DNA from 2 places in the Acutalibacter sp. JLR.KK004 genome. Region 2 is predicted to be linked to the other one. Evidence: riboswitches for the same ligand, from Rfam matches in the RefSeq annotation. Region 2 holds a riboswitch; the other holds the start of a gene.
What was found. A riboswitch is a leader RNA that binds a small molecule or an ion and turns the genes downstream of it on or off. The one in region 2 is predicted to bind lysine.
Positions count from the first base shown of each region.

Region 1: another riboswitch for lysine. It lies ahead of VSQ30_RS04090 (Na+/H+ antiporter NhaC family protein); the one in region 2 lies ahead of VSQ30_RS10155 (nucleoside triphosphate pyrophosphohydrolase family protein).

Region 1 is NZ_JAYMNQ010000001.1:696,120-708,007, reverse strand. It holds gene VSQ30_RS04130 (alpha-L-rhamnosidase) at 1-856, opposite strand, end outside; gene arfA (arabinosylfuranosidase ArfA) at 1,037-2,566, shown strand; gene VSQ30_RS04120 (hypothetical protein) at 2,663-3,445, opposite strand; gene VSQ30_RS04115 (ATP-binding cassette domain-containing protein) at 3,495-4,346, opposite strand; gene VSQ30_RS04110 (GntR family transcriptional regulator) at 4,336-4,737, opposite strand; gene VSQ30_RS04105 (GNAT family N-acetyltransferase) at 4,889-5,377, opposite strand; gene VSQ30_RS04100 (polysaccharide deacetylase family protein) at 5,763-6,638, shown strand; gene VSQ30_RS04095 (alanine/glycine:cation symporter family protein) at 6,792-8,078, shown strand; gene VSQ30_RS04090 (Na+/H+ antiporter NhaC family protein) at 8,160-9,776, opposite strand; lysine riboswitch at 9,842-10,019, opposite strand; gene VSQ30_RS04085 (SRPBCC family protein) at 10,551-10,949, shown strand; gene VSQ30_RS04080 (MarR family winged helix-turn-helix transcriptional regulator) at 10,946-11,347, shown strand; gene VSQ30_RS04075 (replication initiator protein A) at 11,313-11,648, opposite strand.
Region 2 is NZ_JAYMNQ010000001.1:1,835,043-1,846,930, forward strand. It holds gene VSQ30_RS10145 (hypothetical protein) at 1-111, opposite strand, end outside; gene queA (tRNA preQ1(34) S-adenosylmethionine ribosyltransferase-isomerase QueA) at 392-1,432, opposite strand; lysine riboswitch at 1,514-1,683, shown strand; gene VSQ30_RS10155 (nucleoside triphosphate pyrophosphohydrolase family protein) at 1,805-2,092, shown strand; gene asd (aspartate-semialdehyde dehydrogenase) at 2,285-3,364, shown strand; gene dapA (4-hydroxy-tetrahydrodipicolinate synthase) at 3,474-4,367, shown strand; gene dapB (4-hydroxy-tetrahydrodipicolinate reductase) at 4,405-5,157, shown strand; gene VSQ30_RS10175 (ACT domain-containing protein) at 5,185-5,643, shown strand; gene VSQ30_RS10180 (glycosyltransferase) at 5,879-6,955, opposite strand; gene VSQ30_RS10185 (collagen-like domain-containing protein) at 7,027-8,154, opposite strand; gene VSQ30_RS10190 (DUF3006 domain-containing protein) at 8,326-8,547, opposite strand; gene VSQ30_RS10195 (ComEC/Rec2 family competence protein) at 8,615-9,529, opposite strand; gene VSQ30_RS10200 (DNA translocase FtsK 4TM domain-containing protein) at 9,516-11,888, opposite strand, start outside.

The DNA.
Region 1 (11,888 bases), 1.1 Mb from region 2:
GCCTGTCCTCCTGCCGCACCTCCACGCCGGAGGAGGGCGCGGCACATGCGGCCTCTGCCCATTGGGGCACAGCCTTCCTGGCATCAAACACCTCGCCGTCATAGATGTTGGAAAACTCCACCGGGGAGGGAAGGCTTTCCCAGGTTTCATCGGAGTTTATCACAAGGGACGTGCCGTCTGTGAATTCTACATGCAGCTCGCAGATGGCCTGCATGGTGTCCCCGTACAAATCCTTGTAGCGGTCAAACACGATTTCCCCCTTGTACCACCCCGGCCCTAATGCCAGGCCCAAGGCGTTTTCCCCCTTTTGCAGCAGGGCGGTCACGTCAAAGGTCTGATATTCCAAATTGGCGTCGTAGCAGTGATAGCCGGGCAGCAGGTATTCGTCCCCGGCCTTTTTCCCGTTGACATACAGCTCATAAATCCCCACGCCGCAGGCATACACCCGGGCAGACTTCACCTCTCCCGGCAGGGAGAAGGCCTTCCGCAGCAGAGGGTGCCGCTCCTTATCCATGTCCGCGGCAATCCATTTGGCTTGCCAAGGCTCATCCTCCTTAGCCGTTTCAAACCAGGCGCCGGCTGTGGCGCTGTCTCCCCCGTCCCCCCACACGGTAACAGCCCACACATACCGGGTGCGGGGCAAAAGCTCTATAGGGGCCTCAAAGCCCAAAGAGGAAATGTCCCCCCGCCTGCCGCTGTCATACACCTTTGCGCCCTCCGAGGTGTGAACTGTAACCTGGGCGCTGTCCTGCTTTTTGTCGGGGGTGTCCTGTGCCACCCAGGAAAAAATGGGCCTGCCCAAAAAGTGGCCCAGAGGGGTGGTGAAATGGTTTACCCGGAGGTTTGTAAGCTTCATGCGCTTCACTCCTTAAAAAAATATTTTTTATTCCCGTTTGGAAATTTACATGACGGATGATTTGTATTATACTGTAAGAGTAGCACAAATCCGGGGAAAAAGGAAGGACGAAGCTTGCAAAAAGCTGCGACCAAACTTTTCCAAGACGCGGAATAATTTCAGCAGGAGGGATTTTAAAACATGAAAAGTGGTAAAAAATTTGCGCGCATCACCCTGGACAAGGATTTCCAGATAAGCCCCGTTGACAAGCGTATTTACGGATCGTTCATCGAGCACCTGGGCAGGGCGGTGTACGGCGGCATTTACCAGCCGGGCCACCCCTCGGCGGACGGGGAAGGCTTCCGCCAGGACGTGCTGGATTTGGTGAAGGAACTGGGGGTGCCCATTGTGCGGTATCCCGGGGGCAACTTTGTCTCAAACTTTTACTGGGAGGACAGCGTCGGCCCTGTGGCGGACCGCCCCCGCCGCCTGGAGCTTGCCTGGCGCAGCACAGAGCCAAACCTCATCGGGGTAAACGAGTTTGCAAGCTGGGCCAAAAAAGCGGAAACCCAGGTGATGATGGCGGTGAACCTGGGCACCCGGGGGATTGAGGCCGCCTGCAACCTGCTGGAATACTGCAACCATCCTTCCGGCACCAAGTACAGCGACCTGCGGATAAGCCATGGGATAAAAAACCCCCACAGAATTAAAACCTGGTGCCTGGGCAACGAGATGGACGGCCCCTGGCAGACAGGCCACAAAACCGCCTATGAATACGGCCGCCTGGCAGACGAAACCGCCAAGGCCATGCGGCAGATTGACCCCTCCCTGGAGCTGGTGGCCTGCGGCAGCTCCAACACCAACATGCCCACCTACCCCCAGTGGGAGGCCACTGTCCTGGAGGAGGCCTACGACAGCGTAGACTTCATCTCCCTGCACACCTATTACGGCAACCGCTTCCACGATACCGCCAATTTCCTGGCCCAGTCTGACGACATGGATCATTTCATCAAGACCGTTATCGCCACCTGCGATTTTGTCAAGGCCAAGAAGCGCTCGAAAAAGGACATCATGCTCAGCTTTGACGAATGGAACGTGTGGTTCCACGCAAACGAGGCCGACGACGACACCATGAAGAACCGGCCCTGGAGCGTGGCCCCCCGTCTGCTGGAGGATCAGTACGACTTTGAGGACGCCCTGCTGGTGGGCCTGATGCTTATCACCCTTTTAAAGCATTCCGACCGGGTGCGCATGGCCTGCATGGCCCAGCTTGTAAACGTTATCGCCCCCATTATGACCGAGGAAAACGGCCCGGCCTGGCGGCAGACCATCTATTATCCCTACCTCCACGCCTCCCGGTACGGCAGGGGCATTGCCCTGGAAACGGCCCTGCGCTCCTCCAGGCACGACACCCTGGACTACACAGACGTAACCGACGTGGATGCCGCCGCTGTGTGGGACAACGAAGGGGAAGCCCTCACCATCTTCGCCGTAAACCGGGATCTGTCCGAGGATATCACCCTGGAAGCGGATCTGAGAAGCTTCCCCGGCTACCAGCTTTTGGAGCACCTAGTGCTGGAAAACCCGGACATGGGCGCCGTAAACACAGCGGAAAAGGAAGCGGTCTGTCCCCATGCCGCCACAGACAGGAACCAGCTTGCAGACGGCATCCTGCGCGCAAAGCTGGCTCCCGCAAGCTGGAATGTCCTGCGCCTGAAAAAAAGCATATAGGGCTTGAAAACCGGTATAGCCTGTTCCCAGCCCGCGCCCCGGCGCAGATCAAAAAAGCGGCCCGCCCCGAAGGGAGGCCGCTTTCCTAACAGGTTCTTATTTCACCGCCGCCCGGCGCATCACCAGCCAGGTAAGGCCGGAGAAAACCGCCGTAAGCGCCAGGCATGTAAAGCACAGCCTGGGCAGGCTGGAAAGGCACATCTGGCATAAGTTTAACAGCAAAGACAGAAGCGTTTTTTCCAGCCAGGGGTTCACCTCCAGAAGGGCGCTGCCGGCAATCAGCAGGCAGGGCCAGCCAGCCCAGAGGATGATTTTCCCCACCTTGCCCAGACGGTAGTTGAAGGCAGTAATCAAATAGCCGAAGGCATTCACCGCCAGCAGCACAAAAAAGCTGAACACAATGGACAGCACCGCGGAAGCCCCGGAGGTGGATACGGTATAGGTGAAATCAGAGCTTACCACTGACGTGACGTTAGAGCAATAGCATATCTCATAGAGGGAATGGGCAAAAAAGCTGTTGGGGAAGGGCAAGCTCAGCAGGGAAATAAGCAGGGTGTAAATTTCATCCGCCACAGCCATCGCCCCGCAGACAGTAGCCATAGCCCCCATCCGGGCCAAAAACTGGCTGCGGCGGGAAATCCCATGCTGGATGTTCAGCAGGAAGCTGTCCTTAAAAGCGCAGAGGGAGAGGATAAAAGAGAACACCATGGTCACAGCGGTAATGCCGCCGGAAGTGATGGTAAGGTCTGCGTCCGCCGCGTTTGCAAAAGGGAGGAACAGCAGGTTCAGCAAAACCATGCCCACCATCACGCCATAAAACACCAGGATAGCCATACGCTGGTCGTGTACCTGGTAGCGGTAAGAGGAAAGGAGCTTCATAGTAATACCTCGTTTCTGTGAAAAAATAAATGCAGCACGTGCGGGATTCTCAGGAATTTGTAAGCTGGATAAACAGCTTCTGCAGATCCATGGGGCCAAATTCCAGGTCTTTGGCAGCTTCCCTGCCCTTTTCCGGAGCGCCCAGCACATAGGCTGTGCGCAGGCCGCCCAAAGCGTCCATCCCTATCACCTTTTTGCCCTGGATGTAGGCGTCCACCGCCGCGGCCCCGCCGGATACGGTGTACCCCCCGGCCAGCAGGCTTTCCCGGGATTCCTGCCGCAAAATCTCCCCTTCCTTAATAATCACCACGTCCTCCACCAAATTTGCCACCTCTTCAATCAAGTGGGTGGAGAGCACCACCGTGAAAGGGTTCTCCGCATATTTTTCCAGCAGCCGCTTGTAGAAAAGCTCCCGGTGGTTGGCGTCCAGGCCCAGCACAGGCTCATCCAGCAGCACATAAGGCACGTTTACGCAAAGGGCCAGCACCAGCTTGAAAATGGAACGGTAGCCTGTGGACAGCCCGGAGATCTTCGCCCCGGGGCTCAGCCCGAAATCCCCCAAAAGCTTCTCCCCGTAGCTTTCGTCAAAGCTGGGGTAAAAAGCCTTTGCCCAGCGGAAGGCCCCTTTCACCCGCATAGCCTCCGGGTGCAGGGTGGCTTCGCTCATCAAAAAGATTTTGGCCTGAGCCGCGTCGTTTTCCAGCCCATTTTCCCTGTCCACAAGCACTGTGCCCTCATCCGGGAAAACCCGGTTCGTCAAAATGTTCAGCAGGGTGGATTTCCCCGCGCCATTGCGGCCCAGCAGGCCGTAAATCTTGTTCTCCTCAAACACCGCGCTTACCCCTTTCAGGGCCTGCACCTGTCCAAAGCTTTTGGAGATGCCTTTCAGTTCAATCGCCATTTTCTGCCCTTCCTTTCTCCGCGCTGTCAAATTCCAGCGCCACCATATCCAGCAGTTCCTGCCGTCCGATTTCCAGCCGCTGTGCCTCTGAAACCATGGCTTCCACAAAGCGCTGGGAAAAGTCCCCCTGGCGCTTTTTTTGCAGCAAGGCCCTGGCCCCCTCTGCTACAAACATGCCCACGCCCCGTTTTTTATAGGCGGCCCCCTGATCCACCAGCAGGTTTATGCCCTTCAAGGCCGTAGCCGGGTTGATAGTATACTGTACGGAAAGCTCTGTGATGGAGGGAAGCTGACCCCCTTCCGGCAAAGCGCCGGAGATCACGGCATCCTCCAAGCTCTCGGCAATTTGCAGAAAAATGGGCTTTTCCCCGCTGAAATCTACCTTTCGCATGCGCGCCTCCTTTCTTGTTTAGCTAGTTACTTGAGTAATTAACCATGACAGCAGTATACCACTGCTTTCCACCCCTGTCAAGGGGCTTGGGCAAAATTTTTCCAAATAAAAAGGCGGCCGGGTTTCCCCTGCCGCCCGGCTGCCTGGTATTTTACAAATTCTTCCGGTAATACAGCACCAATTCCCCCTCTTCCTCCTGGGCCATAACAAACTCCCCATAGCCCCAGTGGAGATAGATGCCCAGGTTCCGGGTTTCCTTTGCGCCCACCCCAATAGTCAGGGCTTCCAGGCCCCGCTTCCTGGCATAGCCCTCTAAAACCCCCACCAGCCTGGACATGTGCCCCTGGCCTTCCCAGCGCTTTTCCATGCGCAGGGCATTCACGTTCCCAACAGACTTCCCGTCCGCCAAAGCCAGCCTGCCCCCTATGGCCCCGCAGGCAGGGGACAGCAGCAGGGTGGCCTCCCCTACAGGCTCCCCCTCCAGCACAGCGGCAAAGGTTATGCCCATGCCGTTTTCGTTATAGGCGGTATATTCCCTGGCCCACTTGGCCCAGCGGGGATCCGCCGGGTAGGCCAGGAGGTTCTTTTCCCATAAACAGGCCAGTTCCTCTTTTGTTGCGGCATGATAAACAGCTTCCATGTGTGTGCCTCCTTCTGCGGCAGCAAAGGGCCTGCCGCTTCCATTATGCCACCGCCTCCCGTCCTTGTCAAGCTGCCCGGCCCCTCAAGCCTCCTGTCTCATAAAAGCGAAGGATAGAGAGGAAGAGGGCAGGGTGCAAAAGAGCAGAAAACATATGGGCCTTTATGGAAACTTTCTTGTGATGGCTGGCAAGGAAGTTTTTATGGACAGCCAGCGGATATTTTACATCCCTTGGATGCCGCTTGTATTCTATTTCTGACATCCTGGCCCGGATTTCTTCCATTTTCATCACCCCGCGTTATTATACCGCTTTTTTATGAGACGGGCGTGACTCATTTTTGCCTGCCGCGGCCTATATATATGGATACAGGGGGTGGCTATCCATATGAAGAAGAAACCAAAGGGCTTTTTTGCCCTTGTGAAAATCAACCTGAAAATGGCGGGGCTGGGAATTTTGTGCCTGGCGCTGGGTGCAGGGGCCTTTATGGCTGCCGCCGCTTCGGAGGGGGTGGAAGTGCCAGTGGTGATGTACCACTCCATGCTAAAGGATCCGGCCCGGCACGGCCAGTATGTCATCTCCCCGGAAGAGTTTGAAAACGATTTGCGGTATCTGCAAAGCCATGGCTATACCACCATCCTCATTGAGGATCTTATCGCCTACACCAAAGGAGGCTCCCTGCCGGAAAAGCCTGTGCTGCTCACCTTTGACGACGGATACTACAGCAACTACCTATACGCCTTCCCTTTGGCCCAGAAATACAACAGCAAATTTGTCATTTCCCCCATAGGCCGCTATACGGATCTCTACACCGACACCCCGGACGAAAGCGCCTACTATTCCCACTGCACCTGGGAAGAGCTGAAGGAAATGGCGGACTCCGGGCTGGTGGAGGTGCAGAACCACAGCTATGACCTGCACCAGAGCAAAAAAGGGGCGCTGGGGGTGAAGAAGCTTCCCGGGGAATCGGAGGAGCAGTACCGCCAAAGGCTTATGGGGGATTTGAACGAGGCCCAGCGGGCCATAACGGAAAAGGGGGGAATTGCCCCGCCTACGGCCCTGGCCTACCCCTTTGGGGCCATGAGCAAGTCTACCCCCGGCATTGTAAAGGAAATGGGCTTTTTATGTACCCTCTCCTGCGAGGAAAAGGTGTGCCGGGTGACAAGGGATCCCAATTCCCTGTTTGAGCTGGGGCGGTTCCTGCGGTATTCCGGTATAAGCTCCCAGGAGTTTTTTGAAAAGAGGATGGGCCTTAAGGGATAGGGGTTTAATTTTAGGGTCAACCCCTTTTTTAAAAGGGGTTGCAGGGTTCTTAGGGGCGAGGGTTGCCAGTGGCAACCGTCTCGAGCCGACCGAGCCGGCAGGCGAGACTCGGAGTCCCTAAGCCGCCGGAGGCATACACAGGAGGGGAGATACATGGGAGAACTGATTTGCGGGGTGCTGTGGGGCTGGCCTACCCTGGCCCTGATTTTGTCTGCCGGGGCCTATTTTTCCTATGAAACCTGCTTTTTCCAGGTGCGCAGGGCGGGGCGCTGGCTGAAAGCGGCCCTGTGCTGCCGGAAGGAAGCCCGCGGCGGGGTCAGCCAGTTCCAGGCCCTCACGGCCGCCCTGGCAGGCTCCATTGGCACAGGGAACATTGTGGGGGTGGCCGCTGCCATTATGGCAGGAGGGCCAGGGGCGCTTTTCTGGATGTGGGCCTCCTCCCTGCTGGGGATGATGACGGTTTTCATGGAAAACTATCTATGCGCCCGGTTTAAGCCTGTAAGGGGACGGGGCACGGGAGCTTTGCGCTACATAGAAAAGGCGGGGAAATACGGCGGGGCGCTGGCCCTGGTCTATGCCGCCGGGTGCTGCCTTTCCTCTTTGGGCATGGGCAACATGGTGCAGATGCACGCCTTCCGGGCCGCCTGGGAGGATCTGGGCGGTCCCGGCTGGGCGGCGGCCCTTCTGGCGGGGGCGGCGCTCTTTTTCGTGGCCCGGGGCGGGCTGGGGTTTGCTGTGAAGATAACGGAAAAGCTGGTGCCTGCCATGACCATACTCTTTATGGGCGCGTCCCTTTTTGTGCTGTGGGTTTTCCGGGAAAACCTCCCTGCCGCTTTATCCTCTATATGGGAAAGCGCCTTTTCCCTGCGGGCCGGGGCCGGAGGGACGGCGGGGATGGTGCTTGCCATGCAGGCCGGGATTTCCCGGGGGGTGTTTACCAACGAAGCGGGCCTGGGCAGCTCTGCCTTTGCCTATGAGGAGGTGGAGGGCCGCGCCCCGGCAGAGCTGGGATATATGGGGATTTTCCAGGTGTTCCTGGACACCCTGGTGATGTGTACGGTGACAGGGCTGTGCATCCTGTGCTGCCCGGCCCCCGGCCTTTCCGGGGCGCAGCTTACCTTTTACCCCTTTGAGCAGGCTATGGGGATTTGGGGCCGCTGGGCCGTATCCCTGTGTACAGTGCTTTTCGCCTTTGCAACCTCGGTGGCCTGGTGCTGTTACGGGAGGAGCGGCCTGTTCTACCTTACCCGGGGCAGGGGGCGCACAGCCTTTGCCCTGGCCTTTGCCGGGGCTGCTGTGGCAGGGTGTGTGCTGCCTTTGGAAACCCTGTTCCGCTTTGGGGACGCCTGCAACGGCCTGATGGCCCTGCCCAACATCTGCGCCCTGTTCCTCCTTTCCAAAAAGGGGCTTTCCTGGCTGGGCCAGGAGGAAAAGGGGTAGCGGAAAAAGAGGCGCATCCCCCAGCCTGACGGCCAAAAGGGTGCGCCCCGGTTTTTCTATCCTCTTTTCAGGAGCACTCCCTTATGCCCCCTGCTTTTTGCCGTGGATGGTTTTCATGGCAAACAGGGTGCCCACCATCAGCAGGATGGAGACGGGCAGGGCGATAAGGGCATTGGGTACAAAGCCCGCGAACAGGTAAGACACAAAGCTGACAGCCGCCGCTGTGATGGCATAGGGCAACTGGGTGGACACGTGATCCACGTGGTCGCACTGGGCGCCGGCGGAAGCCATGATGGTGGTGTCAGAAATGGGGGAGCAATGGTCGCCGCAGACAGCCCCCGCCATGCAGGCGGACACGCACACCACGCCCAGGGGATCGGTCAGGGGGAACACGCTGAGGGTGATGGGGATAAGGATGCCAAAGGTGCCCCAGCTTGTGCCAGTGGCAAAGGCCAGGAAGCATCCGATGAGGAACACCACAGCAGGCAGGAAAGCCTGGAAAGCCCCGGCAGAGCCTTTTACCACGCCTTCCACAAACACCTTGGCGCCCAGGGAATCTGTCATAGCCTTCAGCGACCAGGCAAAGGTGAGGATGAGGATGGCAGGCACCATGGCCCTGAAGCCCTCAGGGATGCAGTCCATGGTCTGGCGGAAGGTCATGGTTTTGCGCAGGCAGTAGTACAAAATGGTGAAGGCCAGGGCAAAGACAGAGCCAAGCATCAGGCCCACAGAGGCGTCGGAACCCGAGAAAGCCTCCACAAAGGACGCGCCCTCAAAGAAGCCGCCAGAATAAATCATGCCCACAACGCAGGAGATGATCAGCACAACAATGGGCAGCACCAGATCCAGCACGATGCCCTTCTCCTCTTCCTCCTCCCCGGCTGCGCCCGCATAGGGGTTTCTGCCGCCCCACAGGTCGCCATCATTTTGGGCGCTGCGCTCGAACCGGGCCATGGGGCCGAACTCCATCTTCATCACCGCCATGCCAATCATCATGACAATGGTGAGGATGGCGTAAAAGTTAAAGGGGATGGCCTTGATAAACAGGCTGAGGCCGTTGCCGTCCTCCACATAGCTGGCCACAGCCGCCGCCCAGGAGGAAACCGGGGCGATAATGCACACAGGCGCGGCGGTGGCGTCGATGAGATAAGCAAGCTTTGCCCGGGACACCTTGTGCTTGTCCGTTACAGGGCGCATAACAGAGCCTACGGTGAGGCAGTTGAAATAGTCGTCGATAAAGATAAGTACGCCCAGGGCCACAGTGGCAAGCTGCGCGCCCACCCGGCTTTTGATGTGCTGCGCGGCCCAGCGCCCGAAGGCGGCGGATCCGCCGGCCTTGTTCATCAAAGCCACCATGGCCCCCAAAATTACCAGGAACACCAGGATGCCGATGTTGTACCCATCGGACAGCACGCTGACAATGCCTCCCTGGAACACGTGGAGCACAGTGCCCTCAAAGGAATAGGCGGAATAGAGCAGGCCGCCTATGACAATGCCCACAAACAGGGAGGAGTAGACCTCCTTGGTGATAAGGGCCAGGGCAATGGCGATGACCGGGGGCAGCAGCGCCCAGGCGGTGCCATAGAACCCGCCCCCCTCCGCGGCGCTCTCGCCGTTTCCGGCAAGCAGGGGGCCTACAAACACTGCCACCAGGATAACCGCCAGCAGCACCCCCTTGATAAGGTTTGCTTTCTTCATGTTTTTCCCTCTCTCATGCAAAAAGTCATGACATACTCTGTCATGACTTCACAAAAAGGCATATGAATCACAACAGCGCTCCGCCCTCCCTGCAAGGAAGGCGACAGTCTGCGGGATCTTCTCCCGCAGCCCGGCAAAAGGAGCTGGGCGCTCCTTAGCCTCGGCGGCATCCCCTTTCCGCTTCCACCCTTGCCCGGGGCCTGCTGGAAACGTACTCTTGTCAGCCGCGCCTCTATCATGCTTATGCTTATCATACCCCCTCCCGCCCCGCTTGTCAAGCGGGATTTGGGGAGAGTATGTGTCCAAACGCGCGTTTTACATTCCCGGTGCAAATGCTCATGTACGGTAAAGAAGCAAGCAACCGAAAACAAGCGATAGACCGCCAGCACCACACTATTCCGAACCAAAGAAACCAAAGAGCAAAAGACAAGCATTGTGGAAATGTGCATAACAGGCTATGGAATCATGGATAACTCTATTCACAGCACATGGAAAAGCTGAAGAGCAGCTTTCCCACGTCCTGCAAACAGAGTTACCCACAATTCCATAAGACAGCCAGTTATACACATTACAGCACAATGCCGACTACTACGGAATCCCTCTCATTCATACATCTTTTGGGACATTTCCATATATGACAGACAAACAAATAAAAATTTGAACACTATCATAAAAGTCAAGAAATATTATCTTGCTTTATCTTGACTTTTTTAATCATGTCCATTATAATAAGTGCGCTTATAATAAGCAAACTTATTATTGGAGGTATCAAAAATGTTCAAGTACGAAAACATGGTGTCTGGAAATATTGACATCAAAAAATTATGGGAACTTTATAGTAATGTTTCCCGTTGGAAAGAGTGGGATAATGATGTGGAAAATGTAGTGTTGCATGGTAACTTTGCGACTGGTAGTAATGGAATTATGTCAATGAAAAATGGGCAATCACTCCCGTTTGTGATTGACAGCATTGATACTGAAAGGGAATTTACTACAAGTTCTCATTTAGGCAAGATTACCATATCGTTTGGTCATGTTATAACAGAAAGCACTATAACACATACGGTTATCATTAGTGGAGGGGCAGACGAGCAAATGGAAGGTATGGGCAGAGGAATAACAGCCAACTTGCCTAACGCAATGGATAAATTGTTGTCTATGGTATCACAATGAAGGAGTCACGATATAATTCGCGCGATGAAAGCATTGGTTTGTTATTTTGGCAAGTATCTACTCTTTGGCAAAGGGCGGTTAAATCAGTTTTACGTCAGTTTGATTTGACACATACTCAATATGTCATACTTGCTGTTATTGTTGAATTAAGTGAAAGTGATATTGAAATTACGCAAAAGAAAATATCCGATTTCTCGATGATTGACCCTATGACAGTATCGTCAACATTACGTTTGCTGGAAAAGAAAGGATTAACGCAAAGAATCCAAAGTAAAGTTGACAGTCGTGCGAATACAATCTGTAATACAGATAATGGATTATCTGTATTAAAAGAAGCGATTAAAGCAGTAGAAAGTGTTGACATTAGTTTATCCAAATTGATGAATTTCTTTCTATAAACTCCTCACTTTGGACATTCCCCAGCTCTGCCAGCAGCTTGACCGCCTTATCGTTGCCGCAGTTCAGGGCCTCTTTGATTTCATCTAAGGGATAGTAGATGAACACGCGGTTTTCTTCGTCATACCAGCCGTTCCGGGCCGACAAACCCATACGGTCAAGCATAAGGCCATAAAGCAGCTTGGCGTCGGTGGAAACGTGCTTGAACTCCAGGCCCACAATGAGCTGACGGGGGATACGGTAGAAACTGAACTGCTCCGATTCCCCGCCGTAAAAATAATCATAGTCAAGGCGGTCTTTCATGGGGAAAACTCCTTTCTATAATGATAGTATCTAAAAATTGGCATGAAAAAAGGGGCGTTCATAAAGTTCTGAACGCCCCTAGTGGGAATGTGCTTGTATGGCCGGGATATGCTGGCCTACGAAACACATACAACATACAAGAAAAGGCTCGTTCCTTTTGAAACAAGCCTTTTCTCTCGTGTACCCTGTGGTGGAGATAAGCGGGATCGAACCGCTGACCTCTTGAATGCCATGCAGACA
Region 2 (11,888 bases):
TCCTAATAGCGTTGTCAGCTCATCCTTAGTCAAGCCTTTAGAAGTATGGGCCATAACACCACATAGCGCTTTTAATTGTTGCTGGTTTAAAAACTTGTTTATTTGATTCATATAATCACCTCAATTGAGTAATCCTTAAGAACCACCAATTCTAGTCTAAGTACACCCACATATTGGTTAAATTGTTGGGATTATTTATGCAATAAAAGTGAATAAATATCCCGATTTTTCCGCTCTCAAACTTTTGCAAAAGTTTGGGTCAAAAACGCCCTTTTTACCCGATTTTGCCCCAAAAACGCTAAAAAACTGTTTTGAAAATTAAGCCCTAAAAACCCGCGAAACCCCAGTAATACTGCGCTTTTGCGGGCTTTTTTCTACTCAAAATTTTTACTCACACCACCAGCATTGCATCCCCAAAACTGAAAAACCTGTACCGTTCCCACACTGCCGCCTCATAGGCCCGCAGCACATGTTCCCTGCCCGCTAAAGCGGATACCAGCATAATGAGGGTGCTTTCCGGCAGGTGGAAGTTGGTGATAAGCCCGTCCAAGCCCTTGAACTGATAGCCCGGATAGATAAAAATATCTGTCCAGCCCTGGCTTTCTTTAAAGCGCCCCTCCCGCCGGGCCACAGACTCTATGGTGCGGCAGCTTGTAGTACCCACAGCTATCACCCTGCCCCCCCGCTCTTTGGTGGCATTTATCATGTCGGCTGTGGACTGGGGCATGTAATAATGCTCGGCGTGCATTTTGTGGTCGGTGATTCTCTCCGCGCTTACCGGGCGGAAGGTGCCCAGTCCCACATGGAGCGTCACAAACCCCAGTTCCACCCCCTTTTCTTTAATTTTCTCCAGCAGCTCCGGCGTGAAATGCAGGCCTGCCGTGGGGGCGGCGGCAGAGCCTGCCTCTTGGGAATACACAGTCTGATACCGCTCCTTATCCTCCAGCTTTTCCTTAATATAAGGGGGCAAAGGCATTTGGCCTATCTTGTCCAGCAGTTGAAAAAACACACCGTCATAGATAAAGCGGATAAGCCTGTTCCCATCCTCCAGCACGTCTGTAACCTCGCACTGGAGCAGCCCGTCCCCAAAGGTAAAGCGGCTGCCCTCTTTTGCCCGCTTGCCGGGCTTTGCCAGGGCCTCCCAGACATCATCTTCTTTGTTTTCCAGCAAAAGGAACTCCACATGGGCGCCTGTCCCCTCTTTCACCCCGTAAATGCGGGCGGGCAGCACCCGGGAGTCGTTTAAAACCAGGCAGTCGCCGGGACGCAGCAAGTCTGCAATATCCCGGAAATGGCGATGGGTTATCTCCCCTGTTTCCTTGTCAAGGGTCATCAGCCGGGAAGAGTCCCGGGGTTCCACCGGCTTTTGGGCAATCAGCTCCTGGGGCAAATCATAGTAAAAATCGCGGGTCTGTAAAGTATGTTCCTGCATGGCGTTCACCAGTCCTGTAAAATTTTCATAGAATATCCCGGCCGAAAAAATTGACAATGGCGCAAAACTAAGGTATTATAGAGAACGAATAGAGGCGCGGCTTTCAAAAGTAGCGGGATCGAGGTTGCCAGAACCATAGAAGTCTTGTGAAAGGGTAAGCTGCCGAAGGGGATATCCGGCAAGTTGACCCTGGTCGCAGCGGCCAACAGCTTTGCGACTGTCATCAAGTATGATGGAGTGCTATTTACTTAACCAGGCGGCCCTGCGCCGCGGCATTTCTATTATAGGAGATTGGCAGCCGGTTTTCAACCGGTTTTTTTGATTCTTCCCGCAGAACTTGCCAGTGTAAAAAGAGGGAAAAGGAGAATGGCTATGACGGAGGAAGAGCGTGCTGTCTTTCAAAAGGCCCTGGACACCTGGGGCGGGGATGCCCAGATCCTCTGCCTGCTGGAAGAGATGGCAGAGCTACAGGATGCCCTGTGCAAGCATAAGCGGGGCAGGCGCACCACAGACGATATTGCAGAAGAGATAGCCGATGTGGAAATTATGCTGAACCAGATGAAGCTTTATTTCCGCGTGGAAGAGGAAGTGAAAGCCCAGCGGGCCAGAAAGGTCGGCCGGGTGGAAGAAAGGCTAAGAAGCCGTACCAATAGGGCATAGCACAAATCTTCCCGGCAAATTTTGCAGGTTTCTGTGTTGGAAATCCTCGACATGCCACAGCATGTCTTGCGGTTTCCGCCTTGAAGCCCACAAAATTTTCTCGAAAATATTTGTACCACTCCTATCGGTACAGCTTCTAAGGAATTAAGCAGAACACGAAACATACTCCCACTAAAGAAAGGAACTTGGAACATGAAACAGTATCGCGTAGGCATTATCGGATGCACTGGCATGGTGGGCCAGCGCTTTGCCACCATTTTAGAAAACCACCCCTGGTTTAAGGTTACGGCCCTGGCAGCCAGCGCCCGCTCTGCCGGGAAAACGTATCAGGAGGCCTTGGAGGGCCGCTGGGCCATGGAGGCCCCCATCCCCCCTGCCATGGCAGAACTGCCCGTATATGACGCGGAGAAGGATATAGACAAGGTTGTCTCTTTGGTGGATTTTGTGTTCTGCGCGGTGAACATGAAATCTGAGGACATTATGGCCCTGGAAGAGGCCTATGCCAAAAAGGAGTGCCCGGTTATCTCCAACAACAAGCAGCACCGGGGCACGCCGGATGTACCCATGATTATTCCAGAATTAAACGCAGAGCACCACAAGGTCATCGAGCACCAGAGAAAGCGCTTGGGCACCAAGCGGGGCTTTATCGCCGTTAAGTGCAACTGCTCCCTGCAAAGCTATGTGCCCGCCATCCATCCCCTTATGGACTTAGGCGTGACAAAGGTGCTGGCCTGCACCTACCAGGCCATTTCAGGCGCTGGCAAAACCTTTGAAACCATGCCGCAGATTTTGGATAACGTCATCCCTTATATCGGCGGCGAGGAGGAAAAATCCGAGCAGGAGCCTTTGAAAATTTGGGGCCATGTAGAAAACGGCGTCATTGTAAACGCCTGCTCTCCCTCTATCACCTCCCAGTGCCTGCGGGTGCCTGTGTCCGACGGGCACATGGCAGCGGTGTTCTTCTCCCTGGAGAAAAAAGCAAGCGTGGAGGAAATTATTGAGCGCTGGAAAAGCTTCCGCGGCCCCGCCCAGGAGCTGGAGCTGCCCAGCGCCCCCAAACAGTTCATTCATTACTTCGAGGAAAACGACAGGCCCCAGCCCAAGCTGGACAGGAATATAGAAGGCGGCATGGCCATCTCTGCCGGGCGGCTGCGGCCCGACACCCAGTATGACTATAAGTTTGTCTGCCTCTCCCACAACACCCTGCGAGGCGCTGCCGGAGGCGGCCTGCTGATGGCAGAGCTTTTGTGCAAGCTGGGCTACTTTGACTGAAAACACAGAAGAAGGAAACGGTACCGGGCACAAAAGGCCGCGTTTTCACAGCTTTTTGTGCGTATCCTGTATCGCATGGCGATTTGACTGATTTTTCGGAGGGATACCTATGACAAAAGAGTTGCTGTTCACCGGCGCCGGTACGGCGCTTATCACCCCTTTTACCCCCTGCGGCGAAATCTACTGGGAGGAATTGGAGCGGCTTGTTGAATTTCAGATAGAAAACGGCATTGATTCCATTATCGCCTGCGGCACCACCGGGGAAGCCGCCACCATGAGCGCGGAAGAACATTTACAGACAGTGGGCTTTATCATAGAAAAGGTGAAAGGCCGGGTGCCTGTCATTGCGGGCACTGGCAGCAATGACACCAAATTCTGCGTGGAGCTTTCCCTGGAAGCCAAAAAGCTGGGGGCCGACGGCCTGCTGCTGGTAACCCCCTATTACAACAAGACCTCCCAGAAAGGACTTATTGAAAGCTTCCGCTTCATTGCTGACTCTGTGCAGATGCCCTGCGTGCTCTACAACGTGCCCAGCCGCACAGGCTGCAATATCCAGCCTGAAACCTATCAGGAGCTGGCGGATAACCCCTACATCGTTGCCGTAAAAGAGGCAAACGGTGACACCGCCTCCGCCGCCCGTACTCTAGCTTTGTGCGGGGATAAGCTGGCCGTATACTCCGGAGAGGATAACCAGACCCTGCCCATAATGGCTTTAGGCGGCAAGGGGGTTATTTCCGTATTCTCTAACGCACTGCCCCGGCAGATGCACGATTTAACCGCCGCTATGCTCCAGGGAAACCTGGAGGAGGCAAGGAAGCTTCAGGTGGAATACCTGGATTTGATGGACGGTTTCTTTATGGACGTGAACCCCATCCCCATTAAGGAAGCCCTGTTCCAGATGGGGAAAATCTCCACCAACCATTGCCGCATGCCCCTGACCACCATGCAGGAGGAAAAGCGGCAGAAGCTTGCAGCCCTGCTTCAAAAGCACCGCCTGCTGTAAGCCAGTCCAGACGTGAAAAGGAAAGGAGCCATCGGAAATGACAAGACTGCTGTTGTGCGGCTGCGGCGGGAAAATGGGTGCTGCCGTACAGAATTTTGTCCGGGAGCGGGAGGACTGCAAGATAACCGCCGGGGTGGATATCACCGGCGCGCCCCAGATCGGCTTTCCTGTGTATACGGAAATCGGGGAAGTGCCGGAGCCTGCGGATGTTATCATCGACTTCTCCCACCCCTCCGCCCTGTCCGCCATTTTGGCATACTGCAAGGCGCATCCGGGCACAGCCGCTGTGCTGTGTACCACAGGCTATTCCCCGGATCAGGCCGCCTCCATTGCGGAAGCGGCGGAAACTATGCCCATCTTCTATTCCCGGAACATGTCCCTGGGCATAAACCTGCTCATCGAGCTTTCCAAGAAAGCCGCCGGGGTACTGGGCAGCTCCTTTGACATAGAAATCCTGGAGATGCACCACAACCAGAAAATCGACGCTCCCAGCGGCACCGCTCTCATGCTGGCGGACGCCATAAACGGGGAACGGGAAAACGCCATGAAATATGTGTACGACAGGCACTCCCAGCGGAAAAAGCGGGAGAAAAGCGAGATTGGCCTGCACTCTGTGCGGGGCGGCACCATTGTGGGGGAGCACCAGGTAATTTTCTCCGGGCAGCACGAGGTTATCACCCTGTCCCACTCCGCCCAGTCCAAGGAGCTTTTCGCTTCCGGGGCCATTAACGCGGCGGTTTTCATGAACGGCAAGGCCCCGGGGCTTTACAGCATGTCCGATCTGCTCTGACAGACGGGCAGGAAAGGAAGGCAGACTATGAGCAGTTCCACCGTTATCAGCACCACCGACAACATCACCCTGGTTACATTAGCGGGTTTTCCCGCCAATGTAGATTCCATCTCCCACATTTTCGAGGCCATTTCCCGGTATAACATCAACATCGACATGATTTCCATGGCTCCCACCCACGGCGCTTTTACCGGGCTTTCCTTCACCATTTCCGACAGCGACCTTATCGACATCCTGGCTTTTACCACCCAGCTCAAGCGGGAAACAAATGTAAACGTCATTGTCAGCAGCGTGAACCACAAAATCTCTGTATACGACCCAGCCATGAAAAATACCCCGGGCATTGCGGCCCAAGTGTTCGGGGCCATTACCGGCACAAACGCCGACATCCGGCTGATTACCACCTCGGAGGTGGAGATTTCCCTCCTGATCACTGAGGCAGACTTTGACACCGTACTGGCGGCGCTCCAGAAGGCCATGGCATGAAAGGCGCAAGAAATACCCCCGGCGGAGTCGGGGGTATTTTCTTATGCAGGCATAGCCCTATGATACCAGCCACGCGTCACGTCGTGTTGGTACGTTTTGTCATTTGCATAGGTGCCCTCCTCTAAAAACTTATTTTTTCTTCTTTATGCTACTCCTGAGCTTCCCTATCTTACCTTTGCGCCTAAGTATACAAGAATAAGCACCTGCCTGCTCTGCAGGCGGGTGCTTATTTCTGTCAGGTCTTTTTGAGAGAGGCAAAATAAGCCCGGTTATAGGCAATTGCCGGAGAATCTGGCTTACAGGCCGCTGCCAGCTCGTTATAGGCCTCCGCTTCCTGTTCGTTCCCCAGCCTGCTGCTGCAAAGGCACAGCCCCAGGTATGGCTCATAGCCGTAGGCATCTGGCAGCACAAAGCCGCCCTTATCGTCCTGCCGTTCGCACCGCAGGGCCTGCCTGTACCAATAGGCCGCCTGCCGCCACTGTTCCCTGTCCAGGAAATGCTGGCCGATGTCACAGCAGATCTCTGCCCGGGGCACATCATAGGAAAAGCTTCTGAAAAATGCCAGCAGGGCTTCCTCCGCCCGGCAAAGCCCATATAAGCAGCGGGCGCAGTGGCGGCAGGCGTCAATTTGGTTTTCCACCCAGCCCTGGCCCTGGGATAGGAAGCCTTCAAAAACCGCCAGGGCCTGGGCGTATTCCTGGTGGTAGTAAAGCTCCCGCCCATAGTAAAACTGCTGCCGCGGCTCCAGGCTTTCCCCTTTTGCCAGTATTCCCTGGAAAATGCGCAGGTTCCTGTCCGGATCGGAAGGGTGCAGCTTCCAGTGGGTGACAGCGCAATCGGCATATACCCGGTGGCCCCGGGTTTCGATAACCTCGTGGACAGGGCCTTTCCAGCGCATACCCCGGTAGTTTTTTACAAGCCGCTCCCGGTAATAGGAAAAGGTGAGCTGGCCTGTCTCGTCAAACCCCACATGATAGGGCATCATCACCACTTCCACCTCTGGGCTTAGCTCCGCTTTCAGCTCTTTGAAGCGTTCCCTGTCCTCCTGCAGCAGGATATCGTCTGCGTCCAGCCACATGCAGTATGCGCAGGAAGCCTTGTCAAAGGAAAAATTCCTGGCGGCGGAGAAATCGTCTATCCAGGGGAAGTCGAAGATTTTTTCCGTATACTGCCGGGCAATTTCCTTTGTCCTGTCATGGGAGCCTGTGTCCACAATGATGATTTCATCTACCAAATCTTTTACGGAGTCCAGGCAGCGCCCTAATACGTCCTCCTCGTCCCTGACAATCATGCATAAGCTGACAGTTCCCATATGTTCCTCCTCTCAAATGGGGAAAGCCCCCATGCCCTGGGCATAGGGGCTTCCCTGCCATTTCCGGCTGGTTACGCTTCGTTAGGGCCTGTAGGGCCTGTGGGGCCGGTAGCGCCTCTGGGAAGGGTAAGGTTCAGCACGAAATTGGGGGCAGTGCCTGTAATGGTGGCGGCAGCGGCCGTACCCGGCGCGCCTGTGGTTACTGTGCCGATTGTTAAAACGGGCGTAAGTCCTACGGTGCCTGTGGGGCCGGCTGGCCCGGTGGCTCCCGCAGCACCTGTTGGCCCTACCGGGCCTGTGGGGCCTGTGGCTCCATCTAAGCCTGTAGCCCCTGTGGGGCCGACTGGCCCGGTGGCTCCCGTAGCGCCTGTTGGCCCGACTGGACCTGTGGGGCCTGTGGCTCCCGTAGGGCCGACTGGCCCGGTGACACCCGCAGCACCTGTTGGCCCTACCGGGCCTGTAGGGCCTGTGGCTCCGTCTAAGCCTGTAGCCCCTGTGGGGCCGACTGGCCCGGTGGCTCCCGCAGTACCCGTTGGCCCTACCGGGCCTGTGGGGCCTGTGGCTCCATCTAAGCCTGTAGCCCCTGTGGGGCCGACTGGCCCAGTGGCTCCCGCAGCGCCCGTTGGCCCTACCGGGCCTGTGGGGCCTGTGGCTCCATCTAAGCCTGTCGCTCCCGTAGGGCCGACTGGCCCGGTGGCACCTGCAGCGCCTGTTGGCCCTACCGGGCCTGTGGGGCCTGTGGCTCCATCTGAGCCTGTAGCCCCTGTGGGGCCGGCTGGCCCGGTGGCACCCGTAGCGCCTGTTGGCCCTACCGGGCCTGTGGGGCCAGGGATTCCGTCTGAGCCTGTGGCTCCCGTAGGGCCGGCTGGCCCGGTAACACCTGTAGCGCCGTCAGCCCCCGTACTGCCCCGAGGCCCGGTTGGCCCGGTAATCCCGTTTGCACCAGTAGGCCCCGTTGGCCCGGTGATGCCATTTGCCCCTGTAGGGCCTGTTGGCCCTCGCAGGCCAGTAGCTCCCGTAGGGCCTGTAGGCCCGGTGGGACCAGTAGCACCTGTTGGGCCGGTGATGCCTGTGCCGCCAGTAGGACAAGGCGGCCATGGGGGCGGAGGACAGCAGGGCGGCGGAGCAGGCGGACAACCGCCACAGCCACAACGCCCATCCAGCCCGTCAGAGGCCTGGAAGCCTGAATACCGCTTCATATTCACGCCTGAAAAACCTCCTAAATGAAATGTGCCCCGAATTCCCGTCAGAAGTAGGGGCCACTTTCAGTATATGCCCTGAAACAGGAAAGGTGCCTGCAAAGGCACAGAGAAAAAAGCACCTGAGAAACCGGGGACTCCGATCTCTCAGGTGCTTTTTTTCTTAGCAGTTTACCCGCCAAAGGCTCTGCGCTGTTTTTCCAGAATCCGCTGGCGGCGGCGCTGGGTTTCTTCCAGGTTCAGGGAAAGCTCCCCGTTATCGGTAATTTCCAGCACACAGCCAGGCTTTGCTCCTTCCGGCAGCTCGGAAAGCTCGATGGCAAAATATTTCTGCTCCCCCTCCTCACAGATGGCATATTTTCCCTCATAACGGTCGATGATAAGCTGTTTCATAAAAATCGCCCTGCAATACGAAGCCTATGCCCCGTATTCGTTCCTTTCTATACCATTTTTCTGTCTCTCAGGCATCTTTCCTGATGGAAATCCGCTCTCCGTTATAGGAAAAAAGCAGATTGCCGTCCAGGTCTGTGCGCAGCACATAGGCCCCCACCTTTTCCAAAGCGCTTAAAGGCTCCTGCCGTGGCAGGTTATTGTTATCCGCCCCTACAGACACCACTGCCAGCCTGGGGGAAACCGCCCGGGCAAAATCCTCTGTGGTGGAAGTGCGGCTGCCATGGTGGGCTACCTTCAGGAAGTCGGCGGAAATGTCTGCGCCAGAGGCAAGCAAGTCCTTTTCCGCCTTTTTCTCCATATCTCCGCAGAACAGGGCTGTGAAGTCAAAACAGGCAAGCTTCAGCACCAGGGAGTTGTTGTTCGAGTCTTTATAGTCTTCTAAAGGGCCAAGCACTCTAAGGCTGGCACAGCCCAGGGAAAAGCTTTCGCCCGGGGCCAGCAGTCGCTGCGGGACGCCTCTTTCTGCAAGAAGTTTTTGCAGATCTGCCGCCTCCTGGCCCGGTTCCTCCCAATACTCCCCCCGCAGGAAGCAGGCCGCAGGAATTTCCGCCAGCACCTGGGCCATGCCGCCTATATGGTCGCTGTCCGGGTGGGAGACGATGGCGTAGTCCAGCTTTTCAATGCCTTGCCGGTGAAGATAATCTGCCACAGTTTCCCCGTCTTCGCTAGTGCCTGCGTCCAGCAGAGCCGCACAGCCCTGGCTTTCCAGAAGGACAGCGTCAGCCTTGCCTACATCCAGCACGTGGACGCGCAAAAAAGCAGCGTCCAGATTTTCCGCCTGGGCGTTAAAGCCGGAATCTGTTAAAAGGCGGCTGAAAAGCCCTGCGCCCAGGGGCGTGATGGAAAAGACAAGCACCACGCCCAGAACCAGGCCCAGACGGATGCGCAGAAGCGCCCGGCCTTCCGGCTTATTCCTGCCCATCTGCCGCCGGAGGGGCTGGCGGATCGGGCCTTTGCATGTTTCGCTCCATCCACTGGGCGTAAGTCATCAGCACCTGCCGCGGCTTGGATCCCTCATGAGGTCCAACAATGCCCAACTGCTCCATTTCATCAATAATACGCCCGGCCCGGGCATACCCCAGCCGCAGACGGCGCTGTAAAAGGGAGGTGGAGGCCTGTCCTGCATCGACCACGCATTTTACTGCCTCCTCCAGCATGGGATCGTGCCCCTCTTCCCCGCCTTCCAGGCCATCATCATGGCCGCCTTCGCTGGCAGCGTTGCGCTCTATCTCCTCCAGCACGCTTTCATCATACTCTATTTCCCTGGTCTTTTTCACAAATTCCACAATGGAGGATATCTCCTCGTCTGCCAGGAAGCAGCCCTGCACGCGCACAGGCTTATTCACCCCTACAGGCGCAAAGAGCATATCCCCCCGTCCCAGCAGCTTTTCCGCGCCTACAGAGTCTAAAATGGTGCGGGAATCCACAGGGCTGGATACGGTGAGGGCAATGCGGCTGGGAATGTTGGCCTTGATAAGGCCTGTCACCACATCCACAGAGGGGCGCTGGGTTGCCACTACCAGATGCATGCCGGCGGCCCGGGCCAACTGGGCCAAACGGCAGATAGAATCCTCCACATCCTTGGGAGCAGCCATCATTAAATCCGCCAGCTCGTCAATGATAATTACAATTTGAGGCAGGGCGGGCATGGGCTGTCCGTTTTCATCCTGGAAGCCCTGGGATTCCGCCAGGGCGTTATAGCCGGAGAGGTTTCGCACCCCTGTCTCTGAAAACAGCTTATAGCGCTTCATCATCTCTGAAACGGCCCAGCCCAAAGCGCCAGCAGCCTTGTGGGCGTCAGTCACCACGGGAACCAGCATGTGGGGCAGGCCATTATACTCGGTTAGCTCCACAGCCTTGGGATCTATCATCAGAAAGCGCACCTCGCTGGGGTTGGCCTTATAGAGGATGCTGATAATGATGGAGTTGATGCACACAGATTTGCCGGAGCCTGTGGTGCCCGCAATGAGCAGGTGGGGCATTTTCGCCAAATCCGCAATGACGGGCTGCCCGGCAATATCCCGGCCCAAGGCCGCGCTCAGCTTGCCCTTAGAGGTCTGGAAGGCGTTGGACTGCACCAGATCCCGCATACATACAGTGTTCCGGGTTTTGTTGGGCACCTCTATGCCCACCGCCGCCTTGCCGGGAATGGGCGCTTCAATGCGCACGCCGGTGGCTGCCAGGTTCAGGGCCAGGTCATCCGCCAGATTGGTGATTTTGCTGATTTTCACCCCTGCTGCCGGCTGTATCTCATACCGGGTGACAGAAGGCCCCCGGCAGATGTCCAGAATTTTCACCTGCACCCCAAAGCTGCTGAGGGTGTCCACCAGAATGCTCCCGTTGGTTTGCAGCTCCTCGGTTTCCTTGCTGGGATCTACCTTGGGGCTTTCTTTCAGCATACTTACGGGAGGGAAGCAATAAGAAGCGAGATCCTGCATCTGCTCTGCTGCCTGATAGAGGGCAAGCTGCTCCGGCGTGGCCCCGGGGAATTCCTCCTGTTTGTCAGAAGGCTCCTCCTTTTCCGGCATTTCCATTTGCAAGCCGGAAGAAATATCCTCCATCTCCGCCAAAGGCACAGGCGGCTTTGGATCCGCAGGCACCGCGGCGGGCACAGGCAGGGGCATTTCCTGAATCTCCTTTAAAGCCTCGTCCAGCTCTCTGGTGCTCTCGGCAATGGCAGGGGTTTCCGGGGCCTCTGGCTGGGGTTCCGGTATTTGCACAGGCCCTTCAGCAGGCTTTTCTTCCTCAATCCCAAACACAGCCTGAAGCTTGTCCAGCTTTTCATTGCGCTGGGGCTTTTCCTTTTTGGGCTTCGCTTTGGGGAACAGGGCTGAAACATCCCCTGCCACCACAGCAGGAGAAACCTCTACCGGGTCTAAGGGCACGTCTATGGTGTGGCGATCCTGTTCCAGGATGAGCCTTTCCTCCTCCCGGCGCTGGCGGGCATTTTGCAGCCCTTCTGACATTACGTCCACCGGTTTTTTTATGGTGCGGAACAGCCCGATAAGAGTGGTGCCTGTAAGCACCATCAGAGCCACAAACAACAGGAGCAGCACGATGATCTTCGCGCCTGTGGAGCCGACTGCCCCTAAGAGCAACTGGCCCAGAAGCCCGCCGATAACGCCGCCGCCCACCCCGTCGTTACGGGTGTACAAGGCGCTTATGTACTCGCCAAAATTCAAACCTTCCGCCAGCTTTATCCCGCCGAAGATAAAGCCTGTCATGCAGAACAGCACGATAATCACCACTGTGAGCCACACCTTGCCTGTAATGGGGCCTCG